Regions from separate parts of the Sporosarcina beigongshangi genome, predicted to be linked through region 2. Evidence: a T-box and tRNA genes for the amino acid it is inferred to sense, from the RefSeq annotation. Region 2 holds a T-box; the other regions hold tRNA genes.

Region 1 (10,877 bases), on a different contig from region 2:
CGGGGCGGGGACCTTTTCGATTCGCTCATTGGTGCGCTCGATGATTTGCTTCGGATGGAAGGTGTGTCTTCTCGTATTTTATTCCTCGATGCAGATGATGAGACGCTCGTTCGGCGCTATAAAGAAACGAGACGCTCGCATCCTTTAGCGGAGGGGGGATTACCACTAGAGGGAATTCGCAAAGAACGCCTTTTGCTAACAGAATTGAAAGGTAGGGCTCGCTCTATTTATCAAACGTCGGGCTTGAAGCCAAGGGCATTGCGCGAAAAAATTATGGCCGAATTTTCTACAAAAGAAGGCGCTGGCTTTACTGTAAACTTCATTTCATTCGGCTTTAAGCATGGTATGCCGATAGATGCTGACGTCGTGTTCGATATACGCTTTCTACCGAATCCTTTTTATATTCAGGAGTTAAAGGTGCAGACGGGACTTGATAAGGATGTGTACGACTATGTGCTGAAGTGGAGCGATACACAAATCCTCATTGAAAAGTTATCCGATTTGTTTAAGTTTTTAATTCCGCAGTATAAAAATGAAGGCAAATCACAAGTTGTCGTCGCATTCGGTTGTACGGGAGGGCAGCATCGCTCAGTCACGCTAGCCGAATTTTTCGGAGCGAGATTTAAGGATGAATACCGGACGCTCATAACGCATCGAGATATTGAAAAGAGAAAGGAATGACATCATGTCTCGATCCGGTAAATTGAAAAAAGTAGTTGCCTTCGGTGGCGGAACCGGATTGTCTACGTTATTGCGCGGTTTAAAAAGTCATCATATTGACTTGACGGCAGTTGTGTCTGTAGCGGATGATGGAGGAAGCTCGGGTAGACTTCTTGACGAATATGATATTCCCCCACCGGGTGATATCCGTCAGGTCATGGCAGCGCTTTCAGATGTTGAACCCCTTATTGAAAGGATGTTTCAATACCGTTTTTCGTCTTCGGAGGATTTGAAAGGGCATTCACTAGGTAATTTAATGCTTGCTGCGATGACGGATATTACAGGTGATTTCGCACGTGCTATCGAGCAAATGAGTCGCGTGCTGAATATTAAAGGAAAAGTGTTACCGGCTGCCAATCAACGGATTACATTGCATGCTGAATTGGAAGATGGCACAATTGTAACAGGAGAGTCTAAAATTCCGGTATATGGTCGGAAAATCCGCAAAGTGTATATGTCACCCCAAGAAGCTGAGCCACTTCCCGAAACGGTCGATACAATTATGGGAGCGGACTTACTTGTTTTTGGTCCAGGTAGTTTGTACACAAGCATTTTACCGACAATACTCGTTCCAGCGATTCGTGAGGCTGTTCTAGCATGTAAGGCAAAAAAAATATATATTGGTAATTTAACAACACAAGCAGGAGAAACGTATCGTTATACGGCATCAGAGCATGTCCAGGCATTATATGATCACGCAGGTGAAGCATTCCTCGATGCGGTATTATTGAATGGTGCCGATATTGCAGCGCTGTTAGGCAAGAAGGAGCAAACGGAGCCACCGTGGTCTGTTATTAATGATTTGGAGAACATTCAACGACTTGTCCCTGATGTCATTGTGAAAAATATGGCATTGGTGAATGGCAAAAATGTGATGCATGATTCTGAAAAAGTTGCAAATTTGCTCATGGATTATATAGATAGTGCTATAAAAACGGATTAGACGTGATCGTCGCCGGGAAAGGGGACTTGAAAAATCATGTCTTTTGCTTCAGAGACAAAGAAAGAAATGACGCAGATTGAGGCAGATGATTGTTGTATAAAGGCGGAGGTTGCGGCTTTCATTAGAATGAATGGCGCACTGTCCTTTTCAAATAAACAACTAAGCCTAGATGTGCAAACTGAAAATGCTGCGATTGCAAGGCGTTTGTATTCAAATTTAAAACGCTTGTATCCCTATAAAGTAGAATTACTTGTTCGGAAAAAAATGCGTTTGAAAAAAAACAACGTATATATTTGTAGAATACGGGATGGTGCTAAGCCGCTTCTGGAAGATCTACTCATTTTAACGGGAACATTTCAATTTAAAAATGAAATATCACCCGAAATCGTAAAAAAGAAATGCTGTCAGCGTGCTTATTTAAGAGGTGCTTTTCTTGCGGGTGGTTCGGTGAATAATCCCGAGACATCCTCTTATCATCTTGAAATCTTTTCGATTTACAAGGAACATAGCGAAGCGCTCGTAGAATTGATGAATAAATATCAGCTCAACGGTAAAACGATTGAGCGCAAAAAAGGTTATATTGCCTATTTGAAGGAAGCAGAGAAAATATCGGACTTTCTAAGCATCGTCGGCGCGCATGTCTCGTTGATGAAATTCGAGGATGTACGGATTATCCGTGATATGCGCAACAGCGTAAACAGGCTTGTGAACTGTGAAACCGCAAATTTGAATAAAACAATTGGGGCTGCCCAGCGCCAGGTTGAAAACATAAAATTTATCGAGAGCACAATAGGATTAGGGCAATTGCCAGATAGATTACAAGAAATCGCGAGACTACGTGTGGACAATCAGGATATTACATTAAAAGAACTTGGCGAATTGGTTTCAGGCGGGGCGGTAAGTAAGTCAGGCGTGAACCATCGTTTAAGAAAAATAGAGGAAATTGCAGAAAATCTCCGTAACGGGGGCATTGGAAGCTGACAAATAGATAGGAGTTGGGGAATACATGGCAGAACAAACAGTGGAAGTAAAGTTGAAATCAGGATTACAAGCAAGGCAAGCAGCACTTTTTGTCCAGGAGGCAAACCGTTTTACAGCGGATGTATTTTTGAGGAAAGAGAATCGTCAAGTTAATGCGAAAAGTATTATGGGGATTATGAGCCTCGCAATCGCGCGCGGCACATCTGTCACACTCATTGCTGAAGGCATTGACGAGGAACAGGCACTAAGTACACTTTCGGTCCTTGTTGAAAATGAAAAATAAATAACCATCCCAGCCGTTTTCTTATCGTCATACGATAGTTGGAGACGGTTTTTTATTTTGGGAAGTGCAGCCATTTGAAGGAGTGTGCAACCAAAGTGAGCAACTGTGCATCCATTTAGTCAAAGTGTGCAACCAAGGTGAGCAAATGTGCAACGAAATCGTCGAAGTATGCAACCAATTGGGTGGAGTGTCCAACCAAAGTGGGAGAGTGTACAACCATTTTGTCAAAGTGTCCAACAAAGGGCGGAGTGTGCAACCAAAGTGAGCAAATGTGCAACCATTTCGTCAAAGTGTGCAACAAAGGGTGGAGTGTGCAACGAAATCGTCGAAGTGTGCAACCAATTGGGGGGAGTGTCCAACGAAAGTGAAAGAGTGTGCAACCATTTCGGCAAAGTGTCCAACAAAGACGGAAATCTAACTTATTCACTCCCAGCTACAAATGAATAATACTTTTGTAAACAATAAAATACCCGTCATTGCGTACGTACACAATGACGGGTGAGAATGCCCTCGGCGGGAGTCGAACCCACATTTCAAGCTTCGGAGGCTTGCGTGCTATCCATTGCACCACGAGGACTCAATATGCATAAACTGCCTTGTAGCAGACAAATTCCATTATACTAATGCAGTCAGCCGAATGCAATAGTTATTTTAGAAGCGTTATATTTGACCTTCGTTGACCATACTATGTATGATAAAATTACAGTTGAAGCACATCTATGTTTCAACAGACTGAAAACACTATCCACCTTGAAGGAGGAAATGGAATGAATCTAATACCTACAGTAATTGAACAGACGAGTCGTGGGGAGCGGGCTTATGATATTTATTCCCGCCTATTGAAAGACAGAATTATTATGCTTGGTAGTGGAATTGACGACAACGTTTCAAATTCTATCGTTGCGCAGCTTCTTTTCCTTGAAGCTGAAGATCCAGAAAAGGATATTTCAATTTACATTAATAGCCCAGGTGGAAGTATCACAGCTGGTATGGCAATTTATGATACAATGCAGTTCATCAAGCCGGATGTTCAAACAATTTGTATCGGTATGGCAGCTTCAATGGGGGCATTCCTTCTTGCAGCGGGTACGAAAGGGAAACGCTATGCCCTTCCAAATGCAGAAGTGATGATTCACCAACCACTTGGCGGCGCACAAGGTCAAGCGACAGAAATCGAAATTGCTGCAAAGCGTATTCTTTTCCTACGTGAAAAACTAAATGGCATTCTTGCAGAGCGTACAGGACAGTCGATTGAAGTACTTGCAAAAGATACTGATCGCGATAACTTTATGACTGCAGAACGTGCAAAGGAATACGGTTTAATTGACCATATTATCGCACGCAGTGATATGAAGGAAGTAAAATAATTATAATGAAGCCGATCTGCTTATGGGTCGGCTTTTTTAATTTCAAAACTTAACCATCGCTACCTAGCACCGCAGCGACTTCAATGGAATCACTAAGTTCACTTTATATGAAGCAGTATCTTGTGCACACCACACATTCTTCATCTATACTAAAAGTATATTAAATTTCTAGAGGTGTTTCCAATGCATGTCACATTTTACACAAAACCAAACTGCCATCTTTGTGAGGAAGCAAAAGCAATGATGAAACTAGCGCAGGAGGATTTTCCACTTACGTGGGACGAAATTAATATTGAAATGGACGATGTGAGTCATGAAAAATATATGCTAATGATTCCAGTTATTGAGAAAGACGACTCAGTATTATTGTATGGTGCAATTGGTTATATAGACGTCGTTGGTTTATTTTGAATTCAGCAGAAAGAAACTACCTTTGTAGGTGGCGGAATGAATGCGGTTTTGTTCCCCTATTTAGGGGATGCCCAAATGCCCGCCGAATTCAGAGAAAGCCTCCGGGCGTAATTGATTTTGAAAACAAAACGTTATTGTTGATTAGTGACAGAAGATAGTATACAATTAGGTTGTAAATATTTTTTTGTTCTACGTGGGACATTTTTCAGTTCTATGGGACGACATATGTCCTTGTGACTGAAAGGAGGAACAATTGAACACTATGATGGAAGCGCAAAGGCAACTCGTACCTGAAATGATGGAGCTTATGCAGCAAAGATACCGAATATTGAAGTTCATCAAAATGTCGGGTCCAATCGGAAGGCGTCCACTTGGTCAGATTGCTGGTCTTTCAGAACGAGAAACACGAACGATGATGGATATTCTACGGGCTCAGAATCTTATTCATGTGGCAAAAGAAGGTGCCTCGATTACAGTTGAAGGTAACACAGTGTTACAAACGCTTGAGTCTGTTATGGAAGACTGGTCGGGTCGCGCATCGCTTGCTAAAAAGCTAACGGAGTTTTTAGGCATTCGCTCTGTCAAGGTTGTTTCTGGTAATTGTGATATGGACAGTGACTCTACTGCAAAAAGTTTGTTAGGCATGGAGGCGGCGAAACAATTCAGCTCCAAAATTGGAGAAGGCAAAATTGTAGCCGTTACTGGTGGGAGTACAATTGCAGCGATTCCCTCGCATATCGAAAAATTTAGTGACACAACGGATCAGTTTTTTATCGCCGCGCGAGGCGGTGTCGGAGACGATATCGGCTTACAGGCAAATGTAATCGCAGCTTCCTTCGCTGAAGCGTGTGGGGGAACGTATAGTACGTTTTATTACCCAGAGTCGTTAAGTGAAGAAGCGCAAAAAGCATTTCGCAATGAGCCGTTTGTTGTGAAGATGCTTGCCCTTTATGAAACTGCGGATTGTGTTCTTCATGGAATCGGAGATGCTCAAACGATGGCTGTCTTGCGTAATTCGCCAGACGAGGAACAGCAATTGCTTCAAAAAAATGGAGCTATTGGTGAAGCATTTGGTTATTATTTCGACAAAGATGGTAATGTCGTTCATCGACTTCGTACAGTTGGTATTCAGACGAGCCATTTAGAGCGAGTTCCACTTATCATTTCGGTGGCTGGTGGAGGTAGCAAAGCAGAAGCCATTTTGGCTTATATGGCAAGCGCACCGAAACAAACGATTTTAGTTACAGATGAAGGTGCGGCAAATGAAATGCTGAAACTGCTCATCAATAAATAATTTTTTAGGATTAAGGCTTTAATTTTTAGGGAATAGGTAAAAGTGGATAAATGTTTTAAAAAATATAAAAAACTACTCGGAGGTAATTTATTATGGCTATGAAACTTGCAATTAACGGATTTGGACGTATTGGGCGTAAAGTATTCCGCGAGGCTTTGCAACAAGAGGAAATCGAAATCGTTGCAATCAACGATTTAACGGATGCAGCAATGCTTGCACACCTTCTGAAATATGACTCTGTACACGGTGTTAACGATGCAGAAATCAGTGCTGAAGGCAATAGCCTAGTTGTGAACGGTAAAAATATTAAAGTATACGCTGAAAGAAACCCTGCAGATCTACCATGGGGAGAGCTTGGCATAGATGTTGTTATCGATTCAACAGGCGTATTCACAGACCGCGAAGGACTTAACAAGCACATTGAAGCGGGCGCGAAACGTGTTATCTTGTCAGCTCCGGCAAAAGGCGATATTCCAATGCTTGTTATGGGTGTTAACCATGAAACATACGATGCTGCAAATGATACAATCGTATCGAATGCATCATGTACGACAAACTGTCTTGCACCAATTGTAAAAGTATTGAACGATAAGTTTGGTATCGAGCGCGGTATGATGACAACTGTTCACTCTTATACAAATGACCAAAAAATCCTAGACTTGCCACACAGCGACTACCGTCGTGCACGTGCAGCTGCTGAAAACATGATTCCAACAACTACTGGTGCTGCATCTGCAGTAACAAAAGTTATTCCAGCATTGGCAGGTAAATTGGATGGTATGGCAGTACGTGTACCAACACCAAACGTTTCACTAGTTGACTTTGTTGCTGATCTTAAACAAGACGTAACAGTAGAAGAGGTAAATGCTACTCTTAAAGAAGCATCTGAAAACGAACTAGCTGGCGTTCTTGTTTACAATGAATTACCACTTGTTTCAAGAGACTATAACGGCAACACAGCATCTTCAACAATCGATGGCTTGTCAACAATGGTTCTTGCGGATAACATGGTAAAAGTTATTTCTTGGTATGACAACGAATCAGGTTATTCTGCTCGTTGTATCGACCTAGCGCTTTATATGCACAGCAAAGGCCTATAATTATCAGCGGGCACTTTCGCTGATAATTATAGCCAATAAAATAGATACCGCTTATAATAAAGTTGGGTAAGAGGAGCGGGGGATTACCCCGTTCCTCCTTTTTTTGAGAACAATACTTTTGAAGGAGGCATGTTTCATGAAGTCGAAAAAGACGATGAAAGACTTACAGCTTGAAGGACAACGCGTATTTTGCCGCGTAGATTTTAATGTGCCGATGGAAAATGGACAAGTAACGGATGTTACACGAATCCGTGCAGCAATCCCAACAATTGAATACATGGTAGAACAAGGAGCAAAAGTTATTCTTGCCAGTCACCTGGGTCGTCCAAACGGCGAAGTGAACGAAGAAATGCGCCTGACTGTAGCCGGCGAAAAACTAGCCGAGCTAATTGGTAAACCAGTTCTTAAATTAGATACGTCTATTGGACAAGAAGTTGAACAAGCAATCGCTTCTATGAAAAATGGCGATATTGTCCTTCTTGAAAATGTTCGATTCCATGCTGGGGAAGAAAAGAATGATGCTGACCTTGCGAAAAACTTTGCAGACCTTGCAGATGTATTTGTTAACGACGCATTTGGTGCTGCACACCGTGCACATGCATCCACTGCGGGTATCGCGGACTATATTCCGGCAGTATCAGGCTTGTTAATTGAAAAAGAATTAGATGTGCTTGGCAAAGCATTGTCTACGCCAGAGCGTCCATTTACAGCGATTATTGGTGGAGCAAAAGTGAAAGACAAAATCGGTGTCATCAATCATTTGCTCGACAAAGTGGACAACTTGATTATTGGCGGCGGCTTGGCTTACACATTTTTGAAAGCGCAAGGCTATGAAATTGGTAAGTCTTTGCTTGAAGAAGATAAAATTGACTTAGCAAAATCATTTATTCAAAAGGCAAAAGATAACGGCGTTAAGCTATATCTGCCGATAGATGTGACGATTGCAGACGATTTTTCGAAAGATGCCAATACGAAAGTCGTGAAAAATGATGCGATTCCTGCAGATTGGGAAGGTCTCGATATTGGGACTGAAACAGCTGAATTGTATGCAAAAGTAATAGAAGAATCGAAATTGATCATTTGGAATGGCCCAATGGGTGTATTTGAGTTAGAGCCATTTGCAGGTGGCACGAAGCGCGTTGCACAAGCAATGGCAGTAACGTCCGGCTATACAGTCATTGGCGGCGGCGACTCAGCAGCAGCTGTTGAAAAGTTTGGCGTTGCTGATAAAATGGATCACATTTCGACTGGTGGAGGCGCTTCTCTTGAATTTATGGAGGGCAAAGACTTGCCAGGTGTTTCTGCACTAAACGATAACTGAGTAGGGGGAATCGATATGCGTAAACGAATAATTGCGGGTAACTGGAAGATGTACAAATCTGTTGAAGAAGCGAAAAGCTTTGTTGAGGAAGTAAAGGGTAAAATTCCGGTTTCAGATAACGTAGAAGCCGTTATTTGTCCGCCATCTTTATACCTTTCAGAGTTGGCACAGCTAACAAAAGGCTCAGCTTTAGGTATTGGTGCACAAACGATGCACGATGTAAAAGAAGGCGCATTTACGGGTGAAGTGAGCCCGGCGATGTTAGTTGGCATTGATGTTGGCTACGTCGTTCTAGGTCACTCTGAGCGTCGTCAATATTTCAACGAAACAGACGAGTCCGTCAATCGCAAGGTCCATGCGGCATTCGAATACAACCTGACACCACTTGTTTGTGTAGGTGAAACGCTTGAAGAGCGCGAAGCAGGCCAAACAGTTGAGCTAGTTGCTGCCCAAGTGAAGAAAGCATTTGAAGGCATCAGTGCGGCACAAGCGGAAAAAGCGGTTATCGCATATGAGCCAATCTGGGCAATAGGTACAGGTAAAACAGCAACTGCACAAGATGCCAATGAAGTATGTGGCGCAATCCGTGCAACAGTTAGCGAACTATACAGTGAAACAGTGGCAGTAAGCATCCGCATTCAGTACGGTGGTAGCGTAAAGCCAGATAATATTGAAGAACTTCTGTCAATGGAGCATATTGACGGTGCACTTGTTGGTGGCGCAAGCCTTGAACCAGCATCATTCTTGAAATTGGTTGAGGCTGGAGCACATGAGTAAAAGTCCGGTCGCACTAATTATTTTAGATGGATTTGGGCTACGCGATGAACAACTAGGTAATGCAGTTGCGCTGTCGAAAAAGCCAAATTACGATCACCTATGGAATAACTTTCCGCATACTACGTTAACAGCTAGCGGAGAGGCGGTAGGACTTCCGGAAGGCCAAATGGGGAACTCGGAAGTAGGGCATCTCAATATTGGAGCTGGTCGTATTGTCTACCAAAGTTTGACACGTATTAACAAATCCATTAGAGAAGCAGATTTCTTTGATAAAGAAGCACTTTTAGGTGCGATTGCCCATGCCAAGCAACGCGGTACGGCACTTCATCTCATGGGATTGCTATCTGACGGTGGCGTACATAGCCATTATGAGCATTTGTTTGCGCTGTTACGTCTTGCAAAGTTGAATGGCATTGACAAAGTGTTCGTTCATGCATTTCTGGACGGACGCGATGTAGGTCCACAAACAGCACTTGATTATATCGAAAAGACAGAAGTAACGATGAAGGAACTTGGTGTTGGGAAGTTTGCCAGCATTTCAGGGCGTTATTATGCGATGGATCGGGATAAGCGCTGGGAACGTGTGGAAAAAGCCTATCATGCAATCGTTGATGGCACAGCCCTAACAGCTGCAACGCCAACTGCGGGAATACTCGCATCGTATGAGCGTGGTATCCATGATGAATTCGTCGTACCATTCGTTATCGAAGAGCTAGGTAAACCTGTTGCAACAGTCGAGGATGGGGATGCGGTCGTATTCTTTAACTTCCGTCCTGACAGAGCCATTCAGCTATCACGTACGTTTACAGATGCTACATTTGATGGTTTTGATACAGGTGGCAACAAGTTCTCGGATTTGAAGTTTGTCACGTTCACACATTATAGTGACGAAGTTGCTGCGGAAGTCGTTTTTAGCAGTCAAAACTTAGAAAACACGCTCGGTGAAGTGATTGCCCATAATGGATTAACACAATTGCGTATTGCAGAAACTGAGAAATACCCACATGTCACTTTCTTTATGAGTGGCGGTAGGGAAGAAAAGTTTGCGGGTGAAGAACGGATTTTAATTGCTTCACCGAAAGTAGCTACTTACGATCTAAAGCCGGAAATGAGTGCCTTTGAAGTAACAGACGCACTGATTGAAGGCATTGAGGCTGATCGTTATGACGCGATACTCTTGAACTTTGCCAACCCAGATATGGTCGGGCATAGTGGAATGCTAGAGCCGACGATTAAAGCGATTGAAACGGTGGATACTTGTTTAGGTAAAATCGTTACTGCTTTACATGCGAAGGGTGGTATGGCAATTGTTACAGCCGATCACGGTAATGCCGATGAGGTCATGACACTAGAAGGTTCGCCAATGACAGCACATACAACAAATCCTGTGCCAGTCATTGTGACAAAGCCAGATATCGTGCTACGAGAAGGCGGTATACTCGCAGACCTTGCGCCAACAATGTTAAAATTATTAAAGCTTGAACAACCGGTAGAAATGACCGGCACACCATTATTTTAAAAAGGGGAGACTAACATGCCAGTTATTACAATTGTCCAGGCAAGAGAAGTACTTGATTCACGAGGAAATCCAACGGTAGAGGTTGAAGTATTCACAGAGAGCGGCGCATTTGGCCGTGCAATCGTTCCATCAGGAGCATCTACAGGTGAATATGAAGCTGT
Region 2 (10,877 bases):
GAGATATACTTCTATCCGCCTCACGATAGAATGCGACAAGTTTCCCGGTTCTATTAATCCTTAGAAAACCTGTACCGCAAGCTACTACATTTTGCGGCACAGGTTTTGTTTAATTATTTTTTACGTTCGTTGTTTTTTTCGGGGTTCCTATCCCGAGTCTCAGTACGATCTGGAAGGTCATTAAAAAAGTCGTTTCCGAATTCGACGCTATCGATTTCCCGATCTCGATCTCGGGTTTCCCTATCTCGACGGTCCTGTTGATCCAATCGATTTTGTCGGTCCGGATTTCTGTCTTCCCTCATGTAAAAGCACTCCCTTTTCATAGTTAAGCGAATCTTATCAATCCACCTACAAGCAATAGGATTTCCTACACCTAGAAATATATCCTCATTTCTTCATTACCAACTTACACCATCATTGAATGCCTAAGGGAACGTCACGATCCAGCCAGTCATTCAGCACTTTTATCAACGTATTTTCCGTAATCAGGGACAGCGATGCGGTCAAACTCTTGCACAAGCCTTTGCAAACTGTCTCTTAACAGGTCACCAGCCATCGGTAACCCATGCCCCGTTATTGCAACAGCAGGTTTCAATGCTTCTAATTTCTCCACGGATTCCCGAGAAGCTTCCCAATCGGTCGTTAAATAACGCGGAGGTCCACTAATTTCCTGTTCTTGAGTTAATACCTTATAAAGGTATTCTTGCTTAACCGTTACAAAAGCGTCACCCACAATAAGGGCCTTATCCTTTTCCCTGAACAGTGAGACATGTCCGGGAGAATGTCCGGGTGTATGAATCCATCGAAATTCTGGTAGATAGGGGACAGTTCCATCTTTAGAAAGAGGATGTACATGATTTCCTAGTTGAATCGCCTCAATCGGAAAAATGGGCGACATTTTGGAAATCATCCCCCCTTCCACGCTGGAATCGGGTTTGGGATAACTCTTCTCGCCAGTCAGAAAAGGAAGTTCTAGTTCATGGGCATATACGGGTACGTCCCAGTGTTTCACTAATTCAATAATTGAACCTACATGATCAAAATGCCCATGAGTTAAAATAATGGCAGCTGGACGACTATTAGCGCCAAAACGTTTTTCAGTAATAGAGATGATTTTATCAGCTGAATAAGGCATACCCGTATCAATTAAAACAAATTCCCTTTCACCTGGATGCCCGACTAATACAATGTTCACGATTTGTACGGTATAGCTGTATAAATCCGGAAGAACCTCCGTCCCGTTTCCACTTTCTACTGATGTTGCAGGGATGAATTTATAATCCTCTCCGTAAGATAAATTGTTATCCAAAATTCTTCCTCCTTCATGACCTAGATCCTCATTAGCTTATTACGAGACCTACTTTTTATACCACTTGCTAAAGATTGAATTACCACGAAAAAAATGAGGTCAATAGCTTATTTACTTCTTAATCCAAAGTGGCGCAATTTTATATCACAAAAACAATAACTCATACAATTGAATTTGTATCTTTTCACATAGTTACCGTATAGATAACTAAAAGTTACACATCGTACACGTTAGAACCAAAAAATATCAGTAAGAGGAGTGTTTTTATTGGGCATTATGAATGGTAATCCTCAAGATGAACCGATGCATTACGGAGAAATAATAGGCATATGGGCATTTATTGGGGCAAACAATGGATTAATCAGTGGGTATGAGGCGTTTGTTAATCACGCAGGTGATGAAGAACTAATCAAGCTCCTTGAAGGATCCATCAAAATGATGAAAGCCGAATGTAAGGAAATCGAACAGGTTTTAAAAGATAATGGCATCGCTCCACCCCCTTCTTTACCCGGACGTCCCAAGGCGAACGCTGAAGAAATTCCCGCTGGTGCGAGGTTTTCAGATCCTGAAATTAGTGCCGCTGTGTCCATAAATGTCGGGCAAGGGCTTGTATCCTGCAGCCAAGTAATGGCTCAATGCCTCAGAGAGGATATTGCAACGATGTTCGGAAAATATCATGTTGAACGAGCACTGTTCGGCCTAAAGCTGTTGCGATTAAATAAAGAAAAAGGATGGATTATTCCACCACCGCTTCATCGTGAATAAAAAAGATTATTACCGATTGTTGTCATGTGTTTATCATTCACGCATAATCACTTTAGGTAACTCATTGACACTTACACGTCGTTTTGCTATATTCACATACAATATCATTGACGAAGAGAGTAGCAATTATTTCTTTTTCAGCGAATCGGGGTCGGTGGAAGCCTGGTAAAGAATACTTGTGAAACGCACTTCGAAGATGCTTTTCTGAATGTAGTAGGGAAAGCCGGTGTCTCGCCGTTATGAAGAAGCGGCCTTATACGGGCAATCTGAGTGGTACCGCGGAAGCACAGCTTTCGTCTCATTAAATTTGAGACGGGGGCTTTTTTTATTGAAATAAATATGCGAGGAGTGTTGGCGATGAAAAAAGATATTTTGCAAGTGCTACAAAAATTTAGTCCGATTCTATTAAACGAAAGTATGCTTGAACGACCTATCCATACCAATTTAGGTGATTTAGCTTTACCTTGTTTTTCGCTTGCCAAGGAGCTTAGAAAACCACCCGTGGCCATCGCCGAGGAACTAGCAAAGGCAATTCATCATCCACTCATTTCAAAAGCACAAGCTGCTGGTGGATATGTGAATATTTTTGTTAATCGTTCTGTCATTACGGACTCATTACTAAAAACAATCCACACTCAATCAACGGCCTACGGTTCGAATAATGATGGCAATGGCGGAGTAGTCACGATTGATCTGTCTTCCCCTAATATTGCCAAACCGTTCTCCATGGGGCATCTCCGCTCCACCGTCATTGGGAACTCGATTGCTTTATTGCTCGAAAAGAATGGTTTCAAAACTGTCAAGATTAATTACATTGGCGATTGGGGAACACAGTTCGGCAAGTTGCTAACAGCATATCGTAAATGGGGCAGCGAACAAGAAGTTCAAAATGCCCCCATCGAAACATTATTGAAATTATATATTCGTTTCCATGAAGAAGCCGAGCTAGATAATTCGCTGAATGTTGAAGGCAGAGCTGCTTTCAAAGCCCTAGAAGACGGGGATGCGGAGGCGCTTGCACTATGGGATTGGTTCAAATCAGAATCATTGAAGGAATTTCAACGCATTTATGATTTGCTTGGGGTTACATTCGATTCGTATAACGGCGAAGCCTATTACAACGATAAGATGGAGCCAATTGTCGACGAGTTGAATGCCAAGAAATTGTTAATAGAATCGGACGGTGCATTAGTCGTAGAGCTAGAGGAAGGCATGCCACCTTGTTTGATAAAAAAATCAGACGGAGCAACATTGTATGCGACTCGCGATTTAAGCGCCGCTATTGATAGAAAAATAACGTATAATTTTGTGAAATCACTTTATGTCGTTGGCAATGAACAAAGTCTGCACTTCGCACAAGTGAAGCAGGTGCTTAGCAAACTGGGCTACGACTGGGCTGATACAATCGAGCACATACCTTTTGGACTCATTTTGAAGGACGGCACAAAGATGTCGACTCGTAAAGGAAAAATTGTTTTGCTAGAAGAGGTTTTGAATGATGCGATTGCACTTGCCCAGTCCACGATCGAAGCGAAAAATCCAAATGTGTTACATAAAGCGGAAGTTGCCAAAGCGGTTGGCGTCGGCGCAATTATTTTTAGCGACTTGAAGCAGCACAGAAAACACGACATCGAATTCAACCTAGCAAGCATGCTGCAAACAGAAGGCGAAACGGGTCCTTACATCCAATATGCATATGCGCGTGCCAGTGCTATGTTAAAGAAAGCTGGAGAAGCAACTTTGTTTACAGTCGATGAAGTAAATGATTTCGAATGGGAAATCATCAAAGTGCTTGAACAGTTCCCGTATAGTGTCCAACGTGCCGCAAATGAATTGAACCCTTCTATCATCGCGAAATATGCGATTGACCTTGCACAAGCTTTCAACTCATTTTATGGGAATGTACACGTACTGTCGGATGAGGCGCACAGATCGTATCGAATTTCGCTTGTCTCAAGTGTGGCAATTGTTTTGAAAGAAGCACTGAAGCTTTTAGGCATGCAAGCACCTGAGGAAATGTAATCGAAAACACCGGAATCCACATTGGACTCCGGTGTTTTATTATTGCTAACGAGCTTATTGCCGGCACGGATGTATTTATCACCGCCTCGCGACACTTTATCACCGCCATCGAGAGGTTTATCACCGTCTTAAGACACTTTATCACCGCCATGGGCAATTTCCCCTCCTAAAGGGCAGCTTTTACAGTCTTCCTATAGTAGCCGACCGTCAAGAAAGCAAACACTAAATAAATCAATCCGTACAAGCCCATCGCAATCGAAGCCGGCACAGTGATATCAGACATAAACATAAATGACGCGGCTTTAATGGCAAATATCGAATGTAGCAAACCTATGAGCAACGGCACGCCAAAGACAAATACTTGCTTACGGATAATGCCGCGCATAATGTCCTGCACTGTGAAACCTAGCTGACGCAAAGTTGCATAGCCTTGTTTCTCCTGCTCTGCTTCTGTCATTTGCTTGAAATACAGAATGCTACCTGTCGAGATTAGGAAGACAAGTCCAAGGAAGCCTGCGATGAAGATGAGCAAGCCATTGCCCTGTATTGACCTTTCATACATCGTGTAATAATCTACACCATACGCCCAAGTACCATCCTCCCTATTTTGGTTGCGGATATCTGAGGCAATAGCGAGTTGATCTTTGTCAGTGATATTGAACACCCGAACATTTTTCACAATATTGCTTGGATCCATCTCTTTTATACTTTCTGGAACCATCGTTTTTTTATACTGTTCAAAGTCAGCATTACTCACTACTAGTTGAGGTCCCCAACTTGCGTTCATAACATCTCCTTCGCCATATTTCACAGCGGTAAGTACTTTTCCTTTTTCACCACTAGTAATATACATCTCGAATGGCATCTTTATATCTTTTGCCAGAGCCCCCATGGATGCACTATGAAAAATGACGGATCCATCTTGTGGTGTTTCGACTTGAAGGCCCGCTTGTTGTAATTGCTCAGCATTTACAATATAGGTATTATAAATTGCTTCACTTCTGTCAAGAAATGCAGGAAAAACATCTTTTTCATAAGTCCCTTCCACTCCAAGTAATTCAATTGTTTCAGTTGTATACTCAATCCCACTTTCTTGTAAACCTGCTTCGAAATCCTCGACCGATAAATCATCAGCTGAAAACCATTTGGATGTTTCATCCTCAAACATGAAATCGAATGGCATTATATAACGCGCTTCTTTCTCTGTAGAGTAATAGAGTGAATACGAGCCTGCCAACATAGCAAGCGTCATCGCAGACAACACCGAAATAATTGTCAACGAGTTAGCATTGCCTTTCATACGATGCATGAGCGGCGCAATCGACAAACTGTTACTCAGTCCTAGATGTCCTTGCTTACGCACTCGAATTTGATAAAACAACCAACTAATTGTGACACGGAACACAAGATATGTTCCCAAAATGGTTGATGCAAGCACCGCTAACATATTGAACAATAGCATTGAAATCCCCGATACCAACATGCGGCCTGACAACCAATATCCGAAAACAATAAGCCCTATCCCGAGCAGAGCTAGTACAGCCGAAATAAGTGCTTTCGGCTTTTTCGGATGCTCTCCTTTTTTATCAGCATTGAATAAACTGAGGAGCGTGCTTCGATGAACAGTCAACAGCATTTGTATAGATGTCAGCGCAATAATCGCCACGAATACGACCATTGTTTGAATAACTGCCATGAATGAAAATGATACTGTAATGAACTCCTTGTACCCTATAAGTTTTACTAGTAAAAGTAAAAACAAGCGCGACACGAGCAGGCCTACACCAATTCCAATAATGAGCGCTCCTGTACTCAATAATACGTTTTCAGTAATTAACAGACGGGAAACCTTGCTTTTCGACAAGCCAATCAATTGATACAAACCAATTTCCCGGCTTCGCCTTTTCAAAAAGATGGCATTTGCATACACAACGAAAATACCCGCGATGAATAACAGAAGTATACCTGCTGCCAAAAATGCCGTGTCCATCTTGGCACCTGAGCCAGCACTAACTGCCTCATCGTATTGTAGCGTCGCAAAGACAAAGTACAACACCACACTTAAAATAAGCGCGAAAAAGTACAAATAATAATGCTTAATATTTTTCCGCATACTACGAATTACAAGGTCAAATAGTGTCAACGCTGTCACCCCCGAGAACGCCTTGAACGTTCAAGATGTCCTGGAAGAAAGCTTGTCGTGTTTTATCGCCACGATACAGCTCCGAGTAGATATTGCCGTCCTTTAAAAAGACAACCCGACTACAATAGCTTGATGCCACCGGATCATGTGTCACCATCATAATTGTGACACCACGCTTCTTATTGACATCCTCCATCGTGCCGAGCAATGATGATGCCGATTTAGAATCTAGCGCTCCAGTTGGCTCATCTGCAAATACCATCGATGGTTTATTAATAAGGGCACGCGCCGCAGATGTTCGTTGCTTTTGCCCTCCTGAAATCTCATGTGGGTATTTGTTGGCGAGATCCTTAATGCCCAGAATATCGGCAATACTGTTGAACTCCGCCTCTGCCACCCTTTTCTTCATTTTCCCTAGTGAAACGGGCAATAATATATTTTCCTTCACTGTCAATGTATCGAGTAAATTATAATCTTGGAATATGAATCCGAGCTTGTCACGCCGGAATGCGGATAGCTCTGCGTCCTTCATCTTGGAAATATCAGAACCCCCAATGAGGATTGCTCCTTCCGTCGCACGGTCAATTGTCGCAAGCACATTGAGTAATGTTGTCTTTCCTGCCCCAGATGATCCCATAATGCCGACGAATTCTCCTTCAACGACACGGAGATTGATTCCTTTTAATACTTGTTGAACATTGCCTCGCGCACCATATGATTTCCGCACGTTTTGTGCATGTAAAACGGTTTTATGTTGGTCCATCCTGTATGCCTCCCTATTTTTCATGTCCTTATCGTACCTCGGTTTGAAACTACAGTCGTGCGATTTGCATGACAAACTTGTGAGGTAATGTGACATTGTTGTCATGTTCGGCTTTTCACGCAAAAAAAACGTAAAAGCAGCTATCACTTTTACGGATTTTTTAGCCATTCTTACTCGGCGTTTGTATACTATCAAATTCATTTTCAGTCGGAAATATCATCGTTATCGTCGTACCCTGATTCACAATTGACTCTGCAGCCAAAGTGATGCCAAGCTTATCCGCCACTGTTTTTGCTAGATAAAGTCCGAGTCCTGTTGCGGCATTTTGAAGTCGTCCCGCCCCCCCAGTAAATCCCTTATCGAAAATGCGGGGAAGATCGTGCGATTTTATGCCTGGACCTTCATCTTTTATGGTCAGTGCAACGTTACCATTTGACTTGATACTAGTTAAGATGCAAATCGTACTGCCCGCACTGCTATATTTTACTGCATTCGTCAAGATTTGACGGATAATGAATCGACTCCATTTAACATCGGTTACTACCCTCGCGTCTTCCCCTTCAAATTCAACAGCAATATTTTTCTCCATACACCATGTAGCCAATTCCCGTACTTCCGCAGCGGCCAATCGTTGAATAGCAGTAGCTTCTACAAGATAATCCGATTCGAGGGTCGGCAGGCGAGATATATACAATTGTTGATCAATCAACAGATAGACGCGTAGCCATTCCGCTTCCAGTTTGCGAATAGCCGGATCTGTTCGATGAGCGTCAATTAGTAGTTTCATCGCGGTAAGCGGCGCTTTCACTTCATGTATCCAGGCAGCGGTATAATCACTTTCAATAACATTTGCCTGTTTAATAGTAGCCAATTTCTCTGAAAAGGATAACGCCGCTACTTGCAACACTTCCTTCGTTATTTCATCACGCTTAAAAGGGCTTTCTGGCAATGCTTCATGCCAATCAATCGTAGAACCACCTGTGAACGTGACTAACTCTTTTGTAAACGTCATTTCTTTTCTATACCGCCAATAAACAAATAGAATAAGGGCTATAATCAGTAAAATATTCACATACAACACAGACGAAAATTTCGTGTCGATTCCCTGATCAAGCCAAATTATCATATCTGCAAAGCCAAGTGACAACAAGAAAAAACTAATCCAGCTAGCCATATCTTTTAAATAACTTCTGAACATGTGGATAGTTGCCCCTTTCTAAACTGTGACCGCCATATAGCCGAGCCCTTTTTTCGTAACGATTGCTTCGCCAAGCTCAAGCTCTGTAAGCTTTTGACGCAATCGAGTCACGTTGACAGTCAGCGTATTGTCATTGACGAACCGTTCATCATCCCACAGTTTGCGAATCAAATCGTCACGCGATACAATCTCATCCGTCGATTGGACGAGTACTGCCAAGATAAAAAACTCGTTTTTCGTCAATTCCACTTCCGTCCCATCTTTTCGAATAATACCACGCTTCATATCAATGATTGCACCATTCCATTCCAGTACATCTGACGTCTCTTCCCCATAGGCATAGGTACGTCGTAAAATCGCTTGAACTTTCGCCAGCAACACATCTGTATGAAACGGCTTCTGAATATAATCATCCGCTCCCATATTCATCGCCATGACCATATCCATTGGATGATCACGGGATGATAAAAAAATGATGGGCACTTTCGACACTGCACGAATTTCACGGCACCAATGAAAACCATCGTAGGCAGGCAACTGAATATCCATCATCACCAAATGCGGCTTCTCTTGAACAAAAGCCCCCATAACATCATGAAAATCATCTGGTCCTGTTACATGAAGTGACCATTGTCCAAGCCGTTCTTTCAATGAATTAAAAATCGCGACATCATCCTCAACAATGAAAATCGTCATATCCATTTACGATACACTTCCTTCCCTTCGTCCATTCTAATTGAAATTGTTGCGACCGAGCAATAAATAGAGCGTATAATAGAAACAAGTGTAAATAGTGCAAAATTTAACGATTTATGATATACTGTATATACGAGGCATTGTTCCAGCAAGTATTGGAGCTAAATAGAGCTTCTTTTTTATTGAGTAGAAATTATTTTTTCATCTACTTTTAAAAATATTTTTCTTCTTTTAAAAACTACAGGAGGTACGTATGCTAAAATTTGAAAACGTAAGCAAAGTGTATGGTGATGGATTCCAAGCTGTAAAATCTGTCAGCTTTGATATTCAGCAAGGTGAATTTCTCGTGTTGATTGGACCAAGTGGTTCGGGTAAATCGACAACGATGAAAATGATTAACAAGATGGAACCACATACAAGTGGAACGATTTCTATCAACGGCAAAGATATCAATTCCTATAATCCGTCAGAATTACGTAGAAACATAGGCTATGTCATTCAACAAATTGGTCTTTTCCCCCACTATACCATCGAAAAAAACATCGCGATTGTTCCCCAACTAAAAGGCTGGAATCCTAAGGAAGTCAAAGCCCGTGTCAACGAGCTTCTCGATTTAGTCGGTCTTGATCCAGACATATTTGCCACACGCTACCCAAAGGAGCTTTCAGGTGGTCAACAGCAACGTGTTGGCATCGCAAGAGCTCTTGCAGGCAATCCCGACATCATCTTAATGGACGAACCATTCAGCGCATTAGATCCACTAACACGCGATCAACTGCAAGCAGAAGTAAGTGCATTGCACAAAAAGTTGAATAAGACATTTGTTTTCGTGACACATGATATGGACGAAGCGTTAAAAATGGGCGATCGTATTGCTATTATGAAAGACGGTAAGCTTCTACAGTTGGACACTCCAGAGAAATTACTACATGAACCAGCCCACGGCTTTGTAGAGGAGTTCATTGGGAAACATCGAATTACCCAAAATCCTGAACTCATGCCAGTTACCGAAATTATGTCGGAATCGGTCGTTACCTCTCTTCCTCAACGCTCTCCGGAAAAAGCACTTTCTCTTATCCGGCAGCGCAAAATTACAAGCCTTATTGTGGTCGATGATGACAATAAATTACTCGGAATTGTTTCCGCGTATGATTTGATTAAAAAACTAGATACTATTCAAGCGATTGATGAAATTATGGGGTCACGGGAGCCGTTCTTACACGAGGAAGCTACCGCTAAAGACGCTATTATTATGATGGATAACGCACCTTTAGGTATTATTCCAATCGTTGATAAACATCAAAAAATATTAGGTGTCGTGACACGAGGTTCACTGCTATCCGCTATGTCCAGCCAGTGGACAGAAACGGAGGAAAGCCAATGAATAACTTAACAATTTGGGAACAACTCGCTCAACAATCACAAATGAGATGGAAAGAAGTGCTTGAAGCAACTTCCGTCCATATTCAACTTGTATTTTTCTCGATGCTCATTGCCATCGCTCTTGGGATTACGCTCGGTATTTTGATTACTCGTGTTCCAAAACTCACAACAGTCGTACTTGGCGGTGCTGGTGTCATGCAGACGATTCCAAGTCTTGCCTTGCTCGGTTTCATGATCCCGATTTTTGGGATTGGTGTGAAAACGGCAATCGCGGCACTATTTCTGTACTCCTTGTTGCCAATAATTCGCAACACGTACGCCGGTATTAAAGACGTCGACAAAGCGACGACTGAAGCGGCGAAAGGAATGGGCATGACAAGTATGCAAATTCTATTTAAAGTGGAACTGCCATTAGCCCTTCCTGTCATTATGGCTGGTATTCGAACTGCCGCGGTCATTAACGTCGGGACAGCAACACTGGCAGCATTTATTGGCGCAGGTGGACTTGGAGATTTCATTTTCCTAGGTATTACACGTGGCATTGATGGTTTGATTTTACTTGGCGCAATTCCAGCTGCACTTCTTGCGATTGTACTTG
Region 3 (10,877 bases), on a different contig from region 2:
ATCTTAACACCTATAGAGATGGCAGTCTTCTGTAGCTGACGCTTCACTTTCAGTACAAACACATTTGCCGATTCAAGATAAAATGTATTGCCTTAAACGCGAAAAAGGGCGACAATAGACAAAGTAATCTTTTTCAAGGAGCTGGTTTAGTTGACGGAACAAAGCGATTTGCCTAAACACTATTCGAGTGAAGTGGCGAGTATGGAGAAGGATTTAAGATATATTGCAGCAATTATTAAGCAGCAGGGACGTAGAATTCTTAGTAACTATACAATTACGCCGCCCCAGTTCATTGCATTACAGTGGTTATTTGAGCACGGCGACATGACCATTGGTGATTTGTCGAACAAAATGTTTTTGGCATTTAGTACGACGACTGATTTAGTAGATCGAATGGAAAAAAATAATTTGGTGAAGCGAGTTCGTGATGAACAAGATCGCCGTGTAGTTCGGATTCACTTGTTAAGTGAAGGGGAGCGTGTCATTGAGGAAGTGATTGATAAGCGCCGCGTTTACTTAGACGAGGTATTGGCAGATTTTGAAGAGGGAGAAGTGAAGGGGTTTTCTAATCTACTTAGAAAATTACATCAAGAGATGAAAAAGGATTGAGGGATTTGAGTGGAAGCACCCATAGGTGTAATTGATTCGGGTGTCGGCGGATTAACCGTTGTCAAAGAAATGTTGAAACGACTACCGAATGAACCTATTGTCTACATAGGTGATGATGCGCGATGTCCATATGGACCGCGGTCAACGCAAGAGGTCCAAGAGTTTACAATGGAAATGGCTACTGCACTGTCTAAGATGGATATAAAAATGCTTATCATTGCGTGTAATACTGCAACGGCTGTAGCGCTAGATGAAGTTCGTGAGCATTTTCCGTTCCCAGTTATTGGCGTTATCGTACCAGGTGCCCGAGGTGCAGTAAAGGCGTCAAAAACGGGTAAAATTGCAGTACTTGGAACAGTAGGAACGATCAATAGTCATGCATACGATGATGCAATCCGTACATTGTTGCCAAATGCGACGATTCATCCGCTTGCGTGTCCTGACTTTGTTCCAATTGTTGAAAGTGGGCTGTATAAGTCAGAAAATGCGAGTGGCGTTGTGAAGAAAGGGCTTGTGGGGCTTGCGGGGAAGGATTTTGATGTGGCCATTCTAGGGTGTACGCATTATCCGCTCGTGCAGCACCATATTCAAGCGCATTTACCGAGCAAGGTTCAAATTATTTCATCGGCAGTGGAGACAGTGTTTGATGTTGAGCGTATTTTGTTGTCAAAAAATATCACGCGTGATGACAGTAGCAAAGTCGCTCCAATTTTTTATACGACTGGGCAGACGCAGCAGTTTTTGTCGATTGTTGAGGATTGGTTAGCGATTAAAAAGCCCGATGTTAGACATATTATGTTGTGAAACAGCTCGAAATGCCCGCTATCGGGTATTTCGAGTTTTTACGCATATGAAATAGGTTATGATAAGATGGATACGCAAAATGAATGGTGGAGGATTTTGATGACGAGACATGATGGGCGAGTGGCTGATATGAACAGGCCAGTACTAATTGAAACAAATTATTTAATGCATCCTGAGGGATCTGTGTTAATTTCAGTTGGAAATACAAAAGTAATTTGTACGGCGACGATAGAAGAGCGCGTTCCCCATTTTTTACGTGGGAGTGGTAAAGGTTGGGTGACGGCGGAATATTCCATGCTGCCACGTGCTACTGGACAGCGTACACAGCGTGAGTCTTCAAAAGGTAAGGTCGGTGGGCGTACGATGGAAATTCAACGTCTTATTGGGCGTGCACTACGTGCTGTGACTAATTTAGAGGCGCTTGGTGAACGGACGATTTGGATTGACTGTGATGTAATTCAAGCGGATGGAGGAACACGTACAGCGTCGATTACAGGTGCATTTGTAGCAATGACGATGGCAGTTGCGAAATTGCATGAAGTGAAAGGATTAGCTGTTTTCCCAATTGCTGATTTCTTAGCGGCAACGAGTGTCGGGAAGACGACGGAAGGCGAGCTAATACTCGACCTCGATTATGTCGAAGATTCATCGGCTGCCGTTGATATGAATGTTGTGATGACTGGTGCAGGTGCGTTTGTGGAGCTGCAAGGAACTGGTGAGGAGTCTACATTCACGCGTGATGAAATGAATGGGCTAGTGACGCTTGCTGAACAAGGGATACAGCAGTTGTTTACGGTGCAAACAGAAGCGCTTGGTGCGATTGCCGCGTTAATTGGGATAAAAGAGGTGGCTGAATGATGAAGGAAGTACTCATTGCAACGAATAATGCTGGGAAAGCAAAAGACTTTGAGGCACTGTTCGGACCATTTGGTGTACACGTATTAACGTTGAATGATTTGGATGAGGCAATTGACGTTGAAGAAACGGGTGTCACATTTGAAGAAAATGCGATTTTAAAAGCAGAAACGGTTGCTCGCTTGCTTGGCAAAGTCGTCATCGCAGATGATAGTGGACTTGAAATTGATGCACTGAATGGCGCTCCTGGCGTTTATTCTGCGCGTTATGCGGGTACGGAGAAGAGTGATGATGCCAATATCGATAAAGTGCTTAACGAGCTTGAGACGGTGCCTACAGACGGTCGTACAGCTCGATTCCGTTGCGTGCTTGCTGTTGCAGGTCCGGGTATTGAAACAGAGACGTTTTCAGGCAGTTGTGAAGGTTTGATTCATACGGAGCGAAAAGGAACGAATGGTTTTGGCTACGATCCAATCTTTTATGTTCCGCAGCAGGAGCGCATGATGGCTGAATTGTCGCCTGAAGAGAAGAGCTTGATTTCACATCGCGGGTCTGCGCTAGCGAAGTTGAAAGTGAAGCTACCGCAATTTATGGAGGGTAGGTGATCACGAATGAAACTAGTTGTCATGAGTGATTCGCACGGTGATAGGGAAACGGTGAAAGCCGTTTCTGCATTGCCTGCGGATGCTATTTTTCATTGTGGAGATAGTGAATTGTCATTTGACGATCCGGTCTTGCATAACATGTATAGAGTACGTGGTAACTGCGATCGCGATAGACAGTTTTCACCGTCCGTTTTAGTCGATGTACAGGGGAAAAAGATCTTAGCCGTTCACGGGCATGAGCATGATGTGAGGTCATCATTGATGGGGCTTTATTATAGTGCGAAAGAGCTTGGGGCTGATGTTGTGCTGTTTGGTCACTCGCATTTGTACGGCGCGGAGATGAAAGATGGGATTTTATTTTTAAATCCGGGAAGCACTGTTCAGCCACGCGGCGGTAAAAAAGCAACGTACGCCGTTGTAGAATGGGAAGAAACAGTGCGAGTATTATTTAAAAATATGCAGCATGAAACGGTTGATGAAAAAGAAATAAAAAATAGTTAAAAATAGCGTTGACTTTTGTTACAATAGAATTTATACTAAAGCTTGTCCTTAAGGATAGAAAGTCTTTAAGCGCATGTCTCAGTAGCTCAGCTGGATAGAGCAACGGCCTTCTAAGCCGTCGGTCGGGGGTTCGAATCCCTCCTGGGACGTACAGTAATAAAATAGGGTTCATTTGAAAAATACCTGAAACATTGTTAATTCGATGTTTCAGGTATTTTTGTTTTGTGGAGAAATTTAGTTAGCATTGGTTTGGTTTTGAAAAGTTATTACACAAATTTTACAGATGATTCATACCTTCATTTCCCTGGATGCAGGTGATTATTTGAAGTCGATTAAAGAAGTAACTTTCTACAAGACTCTACCTGTGTCAAATAGCTTTACTTTTAATCATTTTAAATACTGGGTATTGCAGTAATTCTGAGTACAATGAGAATCTGGAAACTTTTACTGAATGATGTTTTTAAGTCTGCGGATAAGGGAATGCAAACAAGGAGGGTGGTGATTTTAGTGAAGGGTCTTATCAAGTGGAATCTTTTGAAAATGCCTGTTGCATCAATCATTTGGTTGGTTACTGCGTGGGCAATGCTCTATGTATCATTCGATAAAGTATCATCCTACTATTACATTGGTTTTGGATTACTTTCAGTACTGTTTTTCATCGTTACTGATAGAACGGCATTTTTTTACTATGTTACGCTTACTCTAGTGACGGTATTCTATTTTCTTTTTCTTGCATTTAAAGATGGATGGGGTCCTTTTGAACAGGCTATTGGTATCGGCTTGCACTTTGCATTTTTATTACATCTCTTTGCACTATATAGTCTGTCTAAGTATGTTTACCAGTTTAGGAGTGAAAATCAAATACTAAAGACTCGAATTCTTCAACTAGAAGAATATATTTTACGTGAAGGGATATTAACCAAACGAGAATTTGAAAAACAAACGACATTCATCCTATCAACAATGGCAAGGAGGGAAGAAACAGGTTTTTATATACGCATCGATTTTTCGCAAATGAACAGGACTGTTCGCAAGCGTCTACTTCTTACTTTGGCTGATATATTATATTCCGTCTTGCGTAAAAACTTCGACTTGGTTGGGCAGTATGATGATAAAACACTTGTTGTGTTACTGCAAAATACAGACGAGCATGGGTATGAAATAGCTAAGGGACGCTTATTGAAAATAGTGTATGACCAGTTGGAGGAAGGGGTCATCGAAAAAGTTAAGTGGTCGATATATAAGATTGATGGCCAAAAGCGGTTGGACGAACTGGAGGTGTTAGAATGAACAAGAGGGTGTTCATTTTGATTACGGCCTTTATTTTATTCATTGCAGCTCTTATTGGTGCATCTATTTTTAATGTGAAGATGCTATTATATTTCACGACTGCATTGTTTATGACCCTGTTGTCCTATTATTCTATCTTGACACTAGCAGGAATCTACAATCGTTTGAAAACGAAGATAACTCCAGTGTTGGATTTTTACCCAGGCGTCGATATATTAATACCCGCACATAATGAAGGAATCGTGATTAAAAACACTATCGAAGCGATGATAGCTTTAGAATATCCCGGTGAACTGCAAATATACGTACTAAATGACAATTCCTCCGATGATACAGGGGAAATTGTTGGTGCTTTCGCAGAAGTGTTCCGTAATGTCCACCACATAAAGGTGCCGGCAGGAGATCCCCGAGGTAAGTCGAGGGTACTTAATTATGGGTTAAGTATTTCAAAAAACAAATATTACTGCGTTTACGATGCAGATAATCAACCTGACCCACAGGCGCTTATAAAACTTGTCGCAATCAGTGAAACAAACCCGAAAGCAGCAGGGGCTGTCGGATATGTCCGCACATTCAATGAATCCGCAACCTGGTTGACTCGGATGATTTCAATTGAATTTCAAGTATTTCAATTGCTTATGCAATCAGGCAGGTGGCAACTGTTTAAAACAGGGTCACTGACTGGAACCAATATGTTAGTGAAGCGTTCTGTTATTGAGGAACTGGGGGGATATGATCCGTACGCCATTGCTGAGGATGCGGAATTGACTTTACGGATTACACAAAAAGGATATTATTTACCAATCGTCCCTAATTCAGTCACATGGGAACAAGAGCCAGAGACATTATCGGTCTATTTGAAACAAAGGACAAGATGGTTACAGGGGAATTTATACATTGTGGAGAAAACGTTGACGGAACCGGATTATTTCAAAGGGAAGCTACTTGTACATTCAATACACCAGTTGCTTGTCTACGTCGTATTTTGGCTTTTCTTGATTATTTCTTATGTATGGTTCGCTCTCGGAATCTTTGATTTTTTTCATATTGAGCACACATATCCGCTTTTGTTCATCTGGTATCTAGCTTATGTTGTCTACACAGCGCAACTGTTCTCTGCTCAAGCGGTACAAAAGACCTTCTCGCCAATCAACATTTTTGTCAGCGTCATTATGTACTTCACGTATGCACAATTATTCACCTATTTATTCGTGCGCAGTTTCGTCCTTTACATCAAAGCCAAGAAAAAACGTCAAATGATTGGATGGGATAAAACAACGAGATTCAAAGTGAAATGAGGAGACAGGCTGAATTTGAGTATCCATGAATCACTCTTCAGCAATTATCTTCAAAACAAACGAATTCTTCATTCTGCATATGTAAGCCAATTTCATAATCGCTCCTATTACAAGTAAAGACGAACAATAAAATCTTATCATTTTATTGTTCGTCGATATGAAAGACTAATCTCGTTGATTGTAGCATAAGGTGGCGACTCCATTGAAAGCCGTCACAAGGAGCGGCTTTTGCAAATAAAAGCGAAGCGTTGAGAGCAAGATGCCTTAATTTCTGTAAAAAACGCAGGAATACGGCAAATCGAACCCAACACTGTTCGATTGGTTCAAGCCGTGCCCGTGGAAACGTCTGCCTGAAGCGAAATCAACATGCACATTTTATTTTTTAATAGTATTATTATGAAATTGATTTATACAAAGTCCCATTCTTATTAAACCAACCCGTTTGTCGAAGCGCAAAAGAGTCTCATTAAATTTAAGGCATATTATTGTGATCAAAACGTCCTACTTCTCGGAGAGCATCTGCTCCCGCTCTGTTCTGATTTAATGACTTTTCCTTTTCACTAAAATTAAATTTCCGCCCAGTCAAAAAATCCACAAGGTTGATGACTACAAGAAAAGCTACAATAGAACCCCAGAAAATCCAATGCATAGCATTCCCTCCCTTTTCAATATAAATGATTACAGCGATAAGTATGTACCACTTATACCATGTTTTTTATCATCCTAAGAATCCAAAAAAGTCAGTCGTAAACACCGAAAGTAAAAATAATGATACTATCCCTAATTGAATAGCGTTAATTAATATACGTAATGATCGAGTTAAAAGTTTCAATTATCTCACTATTTCAGTAATCAATTCGTCGTCATATTGAATGGATAATCGGTTGTTTTACATTGTACATAACATCCGATTGGTCTAGATAACTATACCAACTAGGTGTATAGTGGAAATGAAGTTTTATAAGATTACCGATATTAAAGTAGGGAATACTTTGATTACTTTTCTAGTTTGTCATAAGGAGGAAAATCCAGTGGGAAAATCGTTATTAATTTCAAATATTACGATTGCAGATGCAAAAAAATCACAATTTATAGGTGATGTCTTCGTAGAAGATGGTAAAATTAAAGAGGTTGCGGCTTCTATTGCGGCGGTGGCAGATGCTCATATTGATGCGACGGGTAAAAATTGGACTGTGGTCCCTGGGTTTATAGATGTGCATATTCATGGAGCGTCCAGCTTTGATACAATGGATGTGACACCAGAGGCGTTGAACGGATTTGCAAGTGCACTACCACGTGAAGGCACAACGAGTTTTTTAGCGACGACGATGACGCAGTCAGACGAAGCTATTTCCGCTGCGTTACACAATGCGAGTCTTTTTACTGCGGATGAAACGCAGGCTGAGATGCTAGGGGTTCATCTGGAAGGACCTTTCGTATCGACAAAAAGAGCAGGTGCACAGCCGGTTGAGCATATGATTGCACCTTCTTCGGATCTCTTTAACAAGTGGCAAGAACTTAGTGGCAATCGTATTAAACTTGTGACGGTTGCGCCAGAATTAGAAAATGGGCTTCCATTTATTGAAGAGGTGACCAAGAGTGGTGTCGTAGCGTCTTTGGGTCATACGGATGCAACATCAGACGTTGTGCATAATGCGGTTAAGGCTGGTGCAAATCATATTACACATCTGTACAATCAAATGAGCCCATTCCACCATCGGGAACCTGGTGTTGTGGGAGCAGCTTTTTTAGAGGATGCGTTAATGGTTGAATTGATTGTAGATGGAATTCACAGTCATCCAAAAGCAGTAGATTTGGCGTATCGTCAAAAAGGGGCTAGTCGTATTATACTCATAACAGATGCGATGCGCGCGAAAGGTTTGCCGCCAGGAACGTATGACTTGGGTGGGCAAGACGTTGAAGTGACGCATAACGACGCACGCTTGCCAGATGGCACGCTTGCGGGTAGTATCTTAACGATGGAAAATGCGGCGAAAAACATGAAGGCAATGACAAACTGTACATTGGCCGAACTCGTTGCCATGACATCTACCAATGCTGCAAACCAGCTCGGTCTTGTCAATAAAGGGAAGATTGAGGCAGGTAAGGACGCAGATCTTACAATCGTCGACGAGGACTGGAATGTTCAGTTGACAATTTGTAGAGGGAATCTCACATATTCGAAGGAGGAAGTATGATGAAAGTTTTAGTATTTGATAATTATGATGAAGCAAGTGCACAGGCAGCTCAATTAGTGGAGGCACAAGTTCTTGAAAACGCTCAATCCGTTCTTGGATTAGCAACAGGTTCAACACCAATTGGCTTGTATAAAAACCTAATCGAAGGTGTGAAGACGCGTGGCGTTTCTTATAAAAATGTGAGTACGATTAATCTTGATGAATATATTGGTTTGCCAACAGATCATTCAGAAAGTTACCATACATTTATGGCTGAAAACCTATTCAACCACATTGATATTGCGATTGACAATACGTATGTGCCGAATGGGATGGCTGTTTCGCCAGAAGAGGAATGTGTGCGTTATGAAGAAATTATTGACCGCGTAGGTCCGATTGATTTACAAATCCTTGGAATTGGTACAAATGGCCATATCGGCTTTAACGAGCCGGGAACAGATCCGGAAAGCTTGACGCATGTCGTTGAACTAGTGGCGTCTACACGTGAAAGCAATGCGCGTTTCTTCCCATCCATTGACGATGTGCCAACACATGCTGTCACAACCGGCATTAAATCTATTTTAAAAAGCAAGAAAATCATTTTAATCGCTTCAGGAGCAAGCAAAGCGGAAGCTGTGAAACAATTGCTGAGCAAAGAAATTTCGCAAGATTTCCCAGCCTCTTATTTATGGAATCATGACGATGTAACGTTAATTGTCGATCAAGATGCCTATAGCTTAGTCTGACTTCAGTAACTCATGTTTTGAGAAAATTGTTATAAGTCCCGTAAGTGAAATATGGAGGTAGGTCAGTGAATCCTTATTTTGAAGCGATTAATACGTTGATGCAAGAAGTTTCAAATGAAGAACAGCCGACGATTGAAAAAGTGGCGGTTGAAATTGCGAAACGCCTTGCACGTGGTGGTATTATTCAACTGTTTGGCTGCGGACATTCTCATTTAATTGCAGAAGAATCTTATTTTCGTGCTGGCGGCTTAGTCCCTGTACAACCAATTTTTATCGAATCTCTTATGCTGCATAAAGGAGCGACAAAAGCTTCTGCGCATGAGAAGGATGCTACGTTTATACAGACATTTGAAGACCAACTCGATTTTCGTCAAGATGATACGGTAATTGTTATTTCGACTTCGGGTCGTAATCCAGTGCCAATTGATGTGGCGAATAAGGCGAGACAAAGTGGAGCATATACAGTTTCCATCCAATCGCTTTATTATGAAGCAGCTGTTCAGCCTTCTAGACATCCATCAGGCAAGCGATTGGAAGATGTCGTCGATGATCAGTTAAATACGCATGTGCCGCTCGGAGATGGGCTTTTGACGTCCGGTGAGCTGCTCTATGCTCCGGCATCTAGCATTATGGCAAACTTACTTCTTCACGCAGCCTTTAACCGTGTGATGGAGATTATGATTGCCGACGGTCTGGAACCACCTGTCTTTAAAAGTAGCAATATAGATGGAAGCACGGCACATAACGAGCGAATGATTGAAAGATATTCCAATCGCATTCACTTTTAACTTAATTCAGCAGGGGGTCCAACCCCCTGCTGAATTAAGTTAAGCCTCCGGCGGATGTCACAGATTGTGAAGGGAGTTAATTGAGCAAGCTCAATTCAACATCTGGACGCAATCACGCCAAGGCGTGATTGACAATAGGTACAATCAGCGCCCTCGTCACAAGCGAGTGGCGTTTTTTGTTCGATTGTATCAATTTCAAAATGGAAATTGCTATGCTATAGTGAGTATGATGAAAGAAGGTGAGTGTGGTGCGTAGGAAATACGGAAGAATTCGGAAAACGGAAAATGTAATTGTCTTCCCGGGTACATATGAAAAGCTTGTAGAACAAGGGCTAGTTGCTGTGGAACAGTCGAATTTCGATGAAGCAGTCCGTGTATTTGACCAGGCTATTTTGTATGAGCCTGATTATCCGGAATTTCTTGGCCCATACGCTGTTGCCCTTTATGAAACAAAAGAGTTTGAGCGTGCAAAAGAAATTGCGGCAAAGCTACTGCATAGCGGGGCAACTGATTATATTGATGCCATGGAGTTGTATTTAACGATCAGTATTCAATTGCAGGAATATGAGGAAGTTGAAATGACGATTGATACGCTAATCGGCGAAGGAATTGTTCCGAAGGAAATGCTGCAAAAATTTAATTATTTACGGGAATTGAATGGTCGATTATCCAATCGCTATTCTGATGAAAATCTGACTGAATCTGTGAATTTTTTCACATTAGAGGAATTCAATGCGATGGATAAAATGCAACAGCAGTATGCGCTTGCTTCTATTGAAGGGCAGGATTTATCGGAAATGATTCCTCAGTTGGTAGCAATAGCGGAGCAAAACGATGTTGCGCCGCTTATTATCTCTTTTGTGTTGGCGCTGCTGTATCAGGCGGGCTACGCTGAGGAGCTTACTGTGCGGAAGTTTGGTAGGGAGCAAACGATTACCCTTCCTGAGTTGACGCTTCCGGGTCGCGATGATTTGACAGGTGATGTGCTTGCGGAGATAGAGAAACTGTTACTAAAAGATCCGTCTCGTTTGGAAATGGCACGTGGACTAATTGAAAAGTTTGCCATTACTGCATTTCCGTTCGGTTGGGGTGAATACCCAGCGCATGAAGTGGCCGTGGCGTATGTCAACTACATAGAAAGCCTGTTTTCGGGGGGATCCTTGCCAGAAACAGAATTGTACAAACTAATCCAGCAAGTCGATAG

The links. A T-box is a leader RNA that pairs with one kind of tRNA and senses whether it is charged. The one in region 2 lies ahead of argS (arginine--tRNA ligase), so its partner is inferred to be a tRNA-Arg.
Region 1: it encodes a tRNA-Arg, which carries the amino acid that the T-box ahead of argS (arginine--tRNA ligase) is inferred to sense. The anticodon was not compared.
Region 3: it encodes a tRNA-Arg, which carries the amino acid that the T-box ahead of argS (arginine--tRNA ligase) is inferred to sense. The anticodon was not compared.

The regions. Positions count from the first base shown of each region.
Region 1 covers NZ_JAWLIR010000032.1:71,305-82,181, forward strand. Annotated here, with positions in the region: gene rapZ (RNase adapter RapZ) at 1-681, shown strand, start outside; gene R2B77_RS14295 (gluconeogenesis factor YvcK family protein) at 686-1,663, shown strand; gene whiA (DNA-binding protein WhiA) at 1,700-2,644, shown strand; gene R2B77_RS14305 (HPr family phosphocarrier protein) at 2,670-2,927, shown strand; tRNA gene R2B77_RS14310 (tRNA-Arg) at 3,433-3,504, opposite strand; gene clpP (ATP-dependent Clp endopeptidase proteolytic subunit ClpP) at 3,695-4,294, shown strand; gene R2B77_RS14320 (glutaredoxin family protein) at 4,478-4,705, shown strand; gene R2B77_RS14325 (sugar-binding transcriptional regulator) at 4,968-5,999, shown strand; gene gap (type I glyceraldehyde-3-phosphate dehydrogenase) at 6,092-7,099, shown strand; gene R2B77_RS14335 (phosphoglycerate kinase) at 7,236-8,420, shown strand; gene tpiA (triose-phosphate isomerase) at 8,436-9,197, shown strand; gene gpmI (2,3-bisphosphoglycerate-independent phosphoglycerate mutase) at 9,190-10,716, shown strand; gene eno (phosphopyruvate hydratase) at 10,732-10,877, shown strand, end outside.
Region 2 covers NZ_JAWLIR010000006.1:188,167-199,043, reverse strand. Annotated here, with positions in the region: gene R2B77_RS05430 (hypothetical protein) at 114-302, opposite strand; gene R2B77_RS05425 (MBL fold metallo-hydrolase) at 452-1,309, opposite strand; gene R2B77_RS05420 (DUF3231 family protein) at 1,577-2,074, shown strand; T-box leader at 2,173-2,378, shown strand; gene argS (arginine--tRNA ligase) at 2,432-4,096, shown strand; gene R2B77_RS05410 (FtsX-like permease family protein) at 4,263-6,239, opposite strand; gene R2B77_RS05405 (ABC transporter ATP-binding protein) at 6,226-7,002, opposite strand; gene R2B77_RS05400 (sensor histidine kinase) at 7,163-8,200, opposite strand; gene R2B77_RS05395 (response regulator transcription factor) at 8,219-8,902, opposite strand; gene R2B77_RS05390 (betaine/proline/choline family ABC transporter ATP-binding protein) at 9,150-10,280, shown strand; gene R2B77_RS05385 (ABC transporter permease) at 10,277-10,877, shown strand, end outside.
Region 3 covers NZ_JAWLIR010000002.1:210,433-221,309, reverse strand. Annotated here, with positions in the region: gene R2B77_RS01625 (MarR family winged helix-turn-helix transcriptional regulator) at 202-609, shown strand; gene racE (glutamate racemase) at 619-1,413, shown strand; gene rph (ribonuclease PH) at 1,513-2,271, shown strand; gene R2B77_RS01610 (XTP/dITP diphosphatase) at 2,271-2,873, shown strand; gene R2B77_RS01605 (metallophosphoesterase) at 2,880-3,374, shown strand; tRNA gene R2B77_RS01600 (tRNA-Arg) at 3,450-3,523, shown strand; gene R2B77_RS01595 (hypothetical protein) at 3,873-4,664, shown strand; gene R2B77_RS01590 (glycosyltransferase family 2 protein) at 4,661-5,962, shown strand; gene R2B77_RS01585 (hypothetical protein) at 6,435-6,611, opposite strand; gene nagA (N-acetylglucosamine-6-phosphate deacetylase) at 6,994-8,160, shown strand; gene nagB (glucosamine-6-phosphate deaminase) at 8,160-8,885, shown strand; gene R2B77_RS01570 (sugar isomerase domain-containing protein) at 8,951-9,673, shown strand; gene R2B77_RS01565 (tetratricopeptide repeat protein) at 9,922-10,877, shown strand, end outside.